DNA from 2 places in the Variovorax rhizosphaerae genome. Region 2 is predicted to be linked to the other one. Evidence: riboswitches for the same ligand, from Rfam matches in the RefSeq annotation. Region 2 holds a riboswitch; the other holds the start of a gene.
The links. Region 2 has a riboswitch for S-adenosylhomocysteine ahead of metH (methionine synthase). Riboswitches for the same ligand answer to the same signal wherever they lie in the genome.
Positions count from the first base shown of each region.

Region 1: linked by a shared signal. The riboswitch ahead of ahcY (adenosylhomocysteinase) and the one ahead of metH (methionine synthase) in region 2 are both predicted to bind S-adenosylhomocysteine.

Region 1 is NZ_JBBKZT010000004.1:394,559-398,688, forward strand. It holds gene WKW82_RS11015 (peptide chain release factor 3) at 1-731, opposite strand, end outside; gene WKW82_RS11020 (hypothetical protein) at 977-1,612, opposite strand; S-adenosyl-L-homocysteine riboswitch at 1,709-1,778, shown strand; gene ahcY (adenosylhomocysteinase) at 1,846-3,285, shown strand; gene WKW82_RS11030 (TlyA family RNA methyltransferase) at 3,296-4,093, shown strand; gene metF (methylenetetrahydrofolate reductase [NAD(P)H]) at 4,109-4,130, shown strand, end outside.
Region 2 is NZ_JBBKZT010000001.1:129,223-133,352, reverse strand. It holds gene WKW82_RS00535 (LysR family transcriptional regulator) at 17-925, opposite strand; gene WKW82_RS00530 (PACE efflux transporter) at 1,020-1,460, shown strand; S-adenosyl-L-homocysteine riboswitch at 1,469-1,582, shown strand; gene metH (methionine synthase) at 1,608-4,130, shown strand, end outside.

The sequences.
Region 1 (4,130 bases), on a different contig from region 2:
GCCAGGAAGGCCTCATGGTCCCAGGAATGCGACGCGCCGGTGGCCAGTTCCATGCTCTCCATCGCGTCCTCGAAGTCCTTGCCGAAGCGCTTGGTCAGCGTCTCGCGGTCGGACAGCGGAATCGTCTCGAAGTCCTGCGGCAGCCGCTCGCTGCCCGACTCGAACACCGTCATCGCCTGCGTGCGCAGGTTCATGATCCCGCGGAAGGCCTTGCCCTGACCCACCGGCCAGGTCATCGGCACGCAGGCCATGCCGAGCTCGCGCTCCACCTCGTCGAGGATGTCCAGCGGCTCGCGCACTTCGCGGTCCATCTTGTTGACGAAGGTGATGATGGGCGTGTCGCGCTGGCGGCAGACCTCGATCAGGCGCCGCGTCTGCGCTTCCACGCCGTTGGCCGCGTCGATCACCATCAGCGCCGAGTCCACGGCCGTCAGCACGCGGTAGGTGTCTTCCGAGAAGTCCTTGTGGCCCGGTGTGTCGAGAAGGTTGATGACATGCTCGCGGTAGGCCATCTGCATCACCGACGAAGCCACCGAGATGCCACGCTGCTTCTCGATTTCCATCCAGTCCGACGTGGCATGGCGCGAGGCCTTGCGCGCCTTCACCGAGCCGGCGATCTGGATCGCGCCCGAGAACAGCAGCAGCTTCTCGGTCAGCGTGGTCTTGCCCGCGTCAGGGTGGGAGATGATCGCGAAGGTGCGACGGCGGCGGGTTTCGGAAAGATAGGACACGAAGAGGGTTCCAGGGACAGGGTGCGGCCCGCAAGGCTTGCGCAGCCGCGCAGTCGCCTTGATGAGGCGCACGAGGCGCGGCGGGCCAGTGGTCGAGGAGAACCCGCGATTATCGCCGCCCGGGCATGAACGGTCACTTGCACGGTGCCGCCACATCCTTCTCCCCTCTGCGGAGTTGAGGACGGATGCGGCGCGCCGGGCCGCGAGAGCCTGCCCGCGAAGAGCACGCCCCAGGCCTTTCAACGTCACATCGGCGGCTGGAACCCATCGCGCCCGACCAGCATGCGCAGCGCGGTCGGCTTGCCGTCCTTTTCCTGCGCCGTGATGACCACCTTCGCGCCCGGCACCACCAGCGCCGCCTGGTCCTGGTTGCCCGGCTTGAAGGTCACGACCGGCGTGCCCGCAGGCACGATCACCGTCTGCTCGCCACCCTTGTACTTGAGCAACAGTTTCTGCCCGCCCGGCACCGATGCCGGCGCGGCCGACAGCGTGGACACCGTGGCGTTCGTCATCGTGCTCTCGGGCATGTAGTCCCAGGGACGGAAGCCTTCGCCCGTGCCGCGCGCGGATTCGGGAAACACCACGATCTCCAGCGCACGCTGCGTGCCGTCGGGCTGCGGCATCGACCCGGCGCCGACGAAGCTGTCGGCCTTGATGTCCGCCATCGTGAGCGGCACGACTTCCGAGACGTTCATGTCCGCAGGCCGCACCAGCGTGACCACTTCCCCGCTGCGGTCCTTGACCACCATCGACGTGGCATCGACACGTTCGATCACGCCGCGCACGCGGACCTGTGCGGGCGTTTGTGCCGACACAAGCAAGGGCAGGGCGGAAGCCGCTGCGATGGCCAACGAAATGGCAAGCTGCTGGGCTCTCAACATGGCGTGAAGTCTCCGTACAGGCAGTGGGGATCGGCAGTCTAGGACGATCGGGGTAACGTTGCTGGCCACCCAAAACCCAGCCGCGCTAAAATCCGCCGTTCCGAGGAGCGTTGCAGCGCCGACAGGCGTGAGGCTCGGACCCTTATCGCAACCACGCTCACCCGCTGTTCTCGCGGTGAGTCTTCATCCCCGAACGCAGTGGCATTCTTCAAACCAGCTTTGTTGGAGTTCACATGAGCGCAGTTCTCAAGCCCACCCCCGTTTCCACCGTCGACCAGGCCATCGCCGACCTGTCCCTTGCCGCCTGGGGCCGCAAGGAAATCCGGATCGCCGAGACCGAGATGCCCGGCCTCATGGCCATCCGCGAAGAGTTCGCGAAGTCGCAACCGTTGGAGGGCGCACGCATCACCGGCTCGCTGCACATGACCATCCAGACGGCCGTGCTGATCGAGACGTTGCAAGCCCTCGGCGCGCAAGTGCGTTGGGCCTCGTGCAACATCTTCTCGACGCAAGACCATGCCGCCGCCGCCATCGCGGCCGCCGGCACGCCCGTGTTCGCGATCAAGGGCGAGTCGCTGAAAGACTACTGGGACTACACCCACAGCATCTTCGACTTCGGCGCCAAGGGCACGAAGGGCGAAGGCCCGAACATGATCCTCGACGACGGCGGCGATGCCACGCTGCTCATGCACCTGGGCCAGCGCGCCGAGAAGGACCAAAGCGTCTTGGCCAACCCCACCAGCGAAGAAGAACGCATCCTCTACGCCGCCATCAAGGCCAAGCTCGCCGTCGACAACAGCTGGTACACCCGCAAGTCCGCCGAGATCATCGGCGTGACCGAAGAAACCACCACCGGCGTGCACCGCCTCAATGAAATGTCGGCCAAGGGCACGCTGCTGTTCCGCGCCATCAACGTGAACGACTCGGTCACCAAGAGCAAGTTCGACAACCTCTATGGCTGCCGCGAATCGCTGGTCGACGGCATCAAGCGTGCCACCGACGTGATGATCGCCGGCAAGGTCGCCTGCGTGGCCGGTTACGGCGACGTGGGCAAGGGCTCGGCACAAGCCCTGCGTGCACTGAGCGCGCAAGTGTGGGTCACCGAGATCGACCCCATCAATGCCCTGCAAGCCGCGATGGAAGGCTACAAGGTCGTCACGATGGAATACGCCGCCGACAAGGCCGACATCTTCGTGACCACCACCGGGAACAAGGACGTCATCACGCACGACACCATGGTCAAGATGAAGGACCAGGCCATCGTCTGCAACATCGGCCACTTCGACAACGAGATCGACGTCGCGTCGATCGAGAAGTACGAATGGGAAGAGATCAAGCCGCAGGTCGACCACATCACCTTCCCCGATGGCAAGAAGATCATCCTGCTGGCCAAGGGCCGCCTTGTGAACCTCGGCTGCGGCACGGGCCATCCGAGCTTCGTGATGTCCTCGTCCTTCGCCAACCAGACCATCGCGCAGATCGAGCTGTTCACCAAGCAAGATGCGTATCAGGCCGGCAAGGTCTACGTGCTGCCCAAGCACCTCGACGAGAAGGTCGCGCGCCTGCACCTGAAGAAGGTCGGCGCGATGCTGACCGAACTCACCGACGCACAGGCCGCGTACATCGGTGTGAACAAGGCGGGTCCGTACAAGGCGGACACCTACCGCTACTGATCGGCGCCCCTTGCGCGCTGATCAATTGCTCGTGGAGCGCGGCCTGGCCGCGTCCCGATCCCAAGCTGTTCGCCTGATCGCCGGTGGCCTGCGCTGGCGCGATGCCGGCACCACCGACGCCTGGCGCAACGTGGCGAAGAACCGCGACGACCTGCCCGAGACGGCGGAACTCGAACTGCTCGACGCGGCCGAGTCACGCTACGTCTCGCGCGGCGGGCTCAAGCTCGAAGGCGCGTTGCGCGTCGCGGGCCTCGACGTGTCCGGCAAGCGTTGCCTCGACGTGGGCCAGTCGACCGGCGGCTTCACCGATTGCCTCCTGCAGCACGGTGCGCTGCACGTGACCGGCATCGATGTCGGCCACGGCCAGTTGCATGCGCGGTTGCGCGAGGACGAACGCGTGACCGCCATCGAGAAGGTCAATGCGCGCGCCTTGACGCCTGCCGACCTGACGGACGATGACGTTGACGACGACGCCACATCGGAGCCATCAGCTGAACCCGCTTTCGACCTCATCGTCGGCGACCTGTCCTTCATTTCACAGACGCTGGTGCTCCCGGCCGTCGTGCAGTTCCTCACGCCCTCCGGCGATTTGCTGATGCTCGTCAAGCCGCAATTCGAATTGCAGCCCGGGCAGGTCGGCAAAGGCGGTATCGTTCGCGACTCGGCCCTGTACGCGGTGGTCGAGCAGCGTTTGCGGGAGGCATGCGCTGCGCTGGATCTGCGTGTGGTGAACTGGTTCGACAGTCCGATCGAGGGCGGTGACGGGAACCACGAATTTTTCTTGCATGCCGTTCGCGCAGAGCGGTGAACCCAGGAGTAGGCCGTGCGTCTGCCACTAAGTTTTG
Region 2 (4,130 bases):
GCGGAACCTCGGCCTTTCAGACCACCGGTGCCGCAGCGTCCTTGCCCGCCTTCTGGATCAGCGCGATGAAGCGCTGCGCCCCCAGCCCAAGCGGCCGTTCGCGCGACCACACCACGTCGACCCACAGGTCCAGCCCGTTCGACAGGTTGTCGAACACGATCTCGACGAGCGCGCCGGTCGCGACATGCGGCTGCGCGAAGGTGCGCGGCAGCCAGCCCCAGCCGAGCCCGGCCGTGATCAGGCTCAGCGCGGCCAGTGCGTTGTCGGTGCGCCAGGTGTGCCTCGCGAAGACGAAGCGCGGGTCGCGCGAGGCCAGGTCGCGGCCTGCCACCACCACCTGCCGCGTGTTGACCAGGTGCTGCTCGCCGAGCCGGCTGCCGGCTGCGACATAGACCGGGTGCGTCGGCGCGATCACCGCGACCAGGACTTCGCTCGCCACCTCCTGGAAGCCTTCGCGCCCGTCGATGCTCGGCCGCTCGAAGACCAGCGCAAGTTGCGCGCGGCCGAGGTGCAGCATCTCCAGCGCGTCGGCCTGCGGCGCGGCCAGCACCTCGACTTCGAGCAAGGGATGTTCCTGCGCCAGCGTCGCCAGCGCCGCGCTCCAGGGCGCGGACAGCAGTTCGGGTGCGATGGCCAGCGTCAGCCGGTTCTCCAGCCCTTGCGTGAGCCCCAGAGCCTGCACCTGCAGCGCCTTGAGTTGCGCCGCAAGCAATCGCGCCTGCGGCTCCAGCGAGCGTGCCGCCTCGGTCGGCTTGGGCTCCCGGCCGCTGCGGTCGAACAGCGGCAAATCAAGTTCGGCTTCCAGTTGGGCGACCGCCATGCTGACCGCCGACGGCACCCGCCCCAGCGCCCGGGCCGCCGCTGAGAACGAGCCCTTGTCGAGCACCGCCAGGAAGACTTCGACGCTCTCGCTGGTGAAGGCCATGATCTATCAATGAAATTGAAAGAAGATGACTTTTTATATCAGAAATACTCCAATAAAGTCGAGCCACTCCAATCAACCAAGCGGCAGTTTCATCATGCAAGGCATCCAGCGCAAAGTCGTCTATTTCAGTCTCTACGAGGGCTTGGCCATCGTGAGCTCGAGCATCGGGCTGAGCTGGATGTCCGGCGAGCACCTGGCCAGTTCCGGGCCGCTGGCGATGTCGATGTCGGCCGTGGCGCTGGCCTGGAACTTCTTCTTCACCCTGGGTTTCGAGCGCTGGGAGTCGCGCCAGACCACGTCCGGGCGCAGCATCAAGCGGCGCGTCGCGCATGCCATTGGCTTCGAAGGCGGCCTGATCGCGTTGCTGGCGCCCTTGGTGGCGTGGTGGCTCGGCGTGTCGCTGTGGGAGGCGTTCGTGATGGACCTGGTGCTGTCGGTCTACTTCCTGGTCTACACCTTCGCGTTCAACTGGGGCTTCGACCGCATCTTCGGCCTGCCGACCTCGGCGCTGGGTCGCCAGGCGCAAACCGCTTAAAATCGCGCGCTCCCAAGGAGCGTTGCAACAACCCTTGCGCCGAGTGCACCGCGTGCACCCCGCGCGCCGGGCTGTCAGGCTTGGGATTCCCCAGGTCTCATTCGCAACGACGCTCACCTGCTGACCCGATTCACACAGGTGAGTGCCATGTCCTCCACAGATCCAGTCCACGTTCCCCCCATGCTGCTGTCCGGCCTCGAGCCGGTGGCCATCGGCGAGGGCTCGCTCTTCGTCAACGTCGGCGAGCGCACCAACGTCACCGGCTCCAAGGCCTTCGCGCGGATGATCCTGAACGGCCAGTACGAGGACGCGCTGGCCGTCGCGCGGCAGCAGGTCGAGAACGGCGCGCAGGTCATCGACATCAACATGGACGAGGCCATGCTCGACAGCAAGGCCGCGATGGTGCGCTTCCTGAACCTGATCGCCAGCGAGCCCGACATCGCGCGCGTGCCGATCATGGTGGACAGCTCAAAGTGGGAAGTGATCGAGGCCGGCCTGCGCTGCATCCAGGGCAAGGGCATCGTCAACTCGATCTCGATGAAGGAGGGCGTGGAGCAGTTCAAGCACCATGCCAAGTTGCTGCGCCGCTATGGCGCCGCTGCCGTCGTGATGGCCTTTGACGAGAAGGGCCAGGCCGATACCTACGAGCGCAAGATCGAGATCTGCGAGCGGGCGTACCGCATCCTCGTGGACGAGATCGACTTCCCGCCCGAAGACATCATCTTCGACCCGAACATCTTCGCGGTGGCCACGGGCATCGAGGAGCACAACAACTACGCGGTCGACTTCATCGAGGCGACGCGCTGGATCAAGCAGAACCTGCCGGGCGCGAAGGTGTCGGGCGGGGTGTCGAACGTGAGCTTCAGCTTCCGCGGCAACGACCCGGTGCGCGAAGCGATCCACACGGTGTTCCTGTACCACGCGATCAAGGCGGGCATGGACATGGGCATCGTCAACGCGGGCATGGTCGGCGTGTACGACGACCTGGAGCCGACGTTGCGCGAGCGCGTGGAGGACGTGATCCTGAATCGTCGGCCCGATGCGGGCGAGCGCCTCGTCGAAGTGGCGGAGACTGCCAAGAGCGGCGCCAAGGACGAGAGCAAGAAGCTCGAATGGCGCGGCACGCCCGAGGCGCCGCAGACTGTCGGCCAAAGGCTCAGCCACGCGCTGGTGCACGGCATCACCGACTTCATCGTCGAGGACACCGAGGAGGCCTACCAGGCGATCGTCGCCAAGGGTGGCCGTCCGCTGCACGTCATCGAAGGCCCGCTGATGGACGGCATGAACATCGTGGGCGACCTGTTCGGCCAGGGCAAGATGTTCCTGCCGCAAGTGGTCAAGTCCGCCCGCGTGATGAAGCAGGCCGTGGCCCACCTCATCCCCTACATCGAGGAAGAAAAGAAGCGCGACGAAGCGGCCGGCCGCGACGTGCGCACCAAGGGCAAGATCATCATCGCCACGGTGAAGGGCGACGTGCACGACATCGGCAAGAACATCGTGACCGTCGTGCTCCAGTGCAACAACTTCGAGGTGGTGAACATGGGCGTGATGGTCCCGTGCCACGAGATCCTGGCGCGGGCCAAGGTCGAGGGCGCGGACATCGTGGGGCTCTCCGGCCTCATCACGCCATCGCTTGAAGAGATGCAATACGTCGCCGGCGAGATGCAGAAGGACGACCACTTCCGCATCAAGAAGATCCCGCTGATGATCGGCGGCGCCACCACCAGTCGCGTGCACACGGCCGTGAAGATCGCGCCGCACTACGAAGGCCCCGTGGTCTACGTGCCCGATGCCTCGCGCAGCGTGAGCGTGGCGCAGTCGCTGCTCAGCGAACAGGCCGACAAGTTCGTCGGCGAACTCAACGCCGACTACGACAAGGTCCGCCACCAGCATGCCAACAAGAAGCAGGTGCCCATGTGGTCCTTGCCCAAGGCGCGTGCCAACAAGACGCCGGTCGACTGGTCCGCGTTCACGCCGACCGTGCCCAAGTTCATCGGCCGCCGCGTGTTCAAGAACTTCGACCTGACCGAATTGGCCAAGTACATCGACTGGGGCCCCTTCTTCCAGACCTGGGACCTGGCCGGGCCCTTCCCCGCGATCCTCAAGGACGAAGTGGTCGGCACCGAGGCCGTGCGCGTCTACGCGGATGCCAAGCGCATGCTGCAACGCCTCATCGAAGGCCGATGGCTGTCGGCGAGCGGCGTGATCGGCTTTTGGCCGGCCAACACGGTGAACGACGACGACATCGTGCTCTACACGGACGAGTCGCGCACCGAAGTCGCGCTGACCTGGTACGGCATGCGCCAGCAGACCGAGAAGCAGATGATCGACGGCGTGATGCGCCCGAGCCGCTGCCTCGCCGACTTCGTCGCGCCCAAGGACAGCGGCATCAAGGACTACGTCGGCATGTTCGCGGTGACCGCCGGCCTGGGTGTCGAGAAGAAGGAGAAGTACTTCATCGACGACCTCGACGATTACTCCGCCATCATGTTGAAGGCGCTGGCCGATCGCCTGGCCGAAGCCTTCGCCGAAGCCATGCACCACCGCGTGCGCACCGACCTCTGGGGCTACGCAAGCGGCGAGGCGCTCAGCAACGACGACATGATCCGCGAGAAGTACCGCGGGATCCGCCCCGCACCCGGCTACCCGGCCTGCCCGGACCACAGCGTC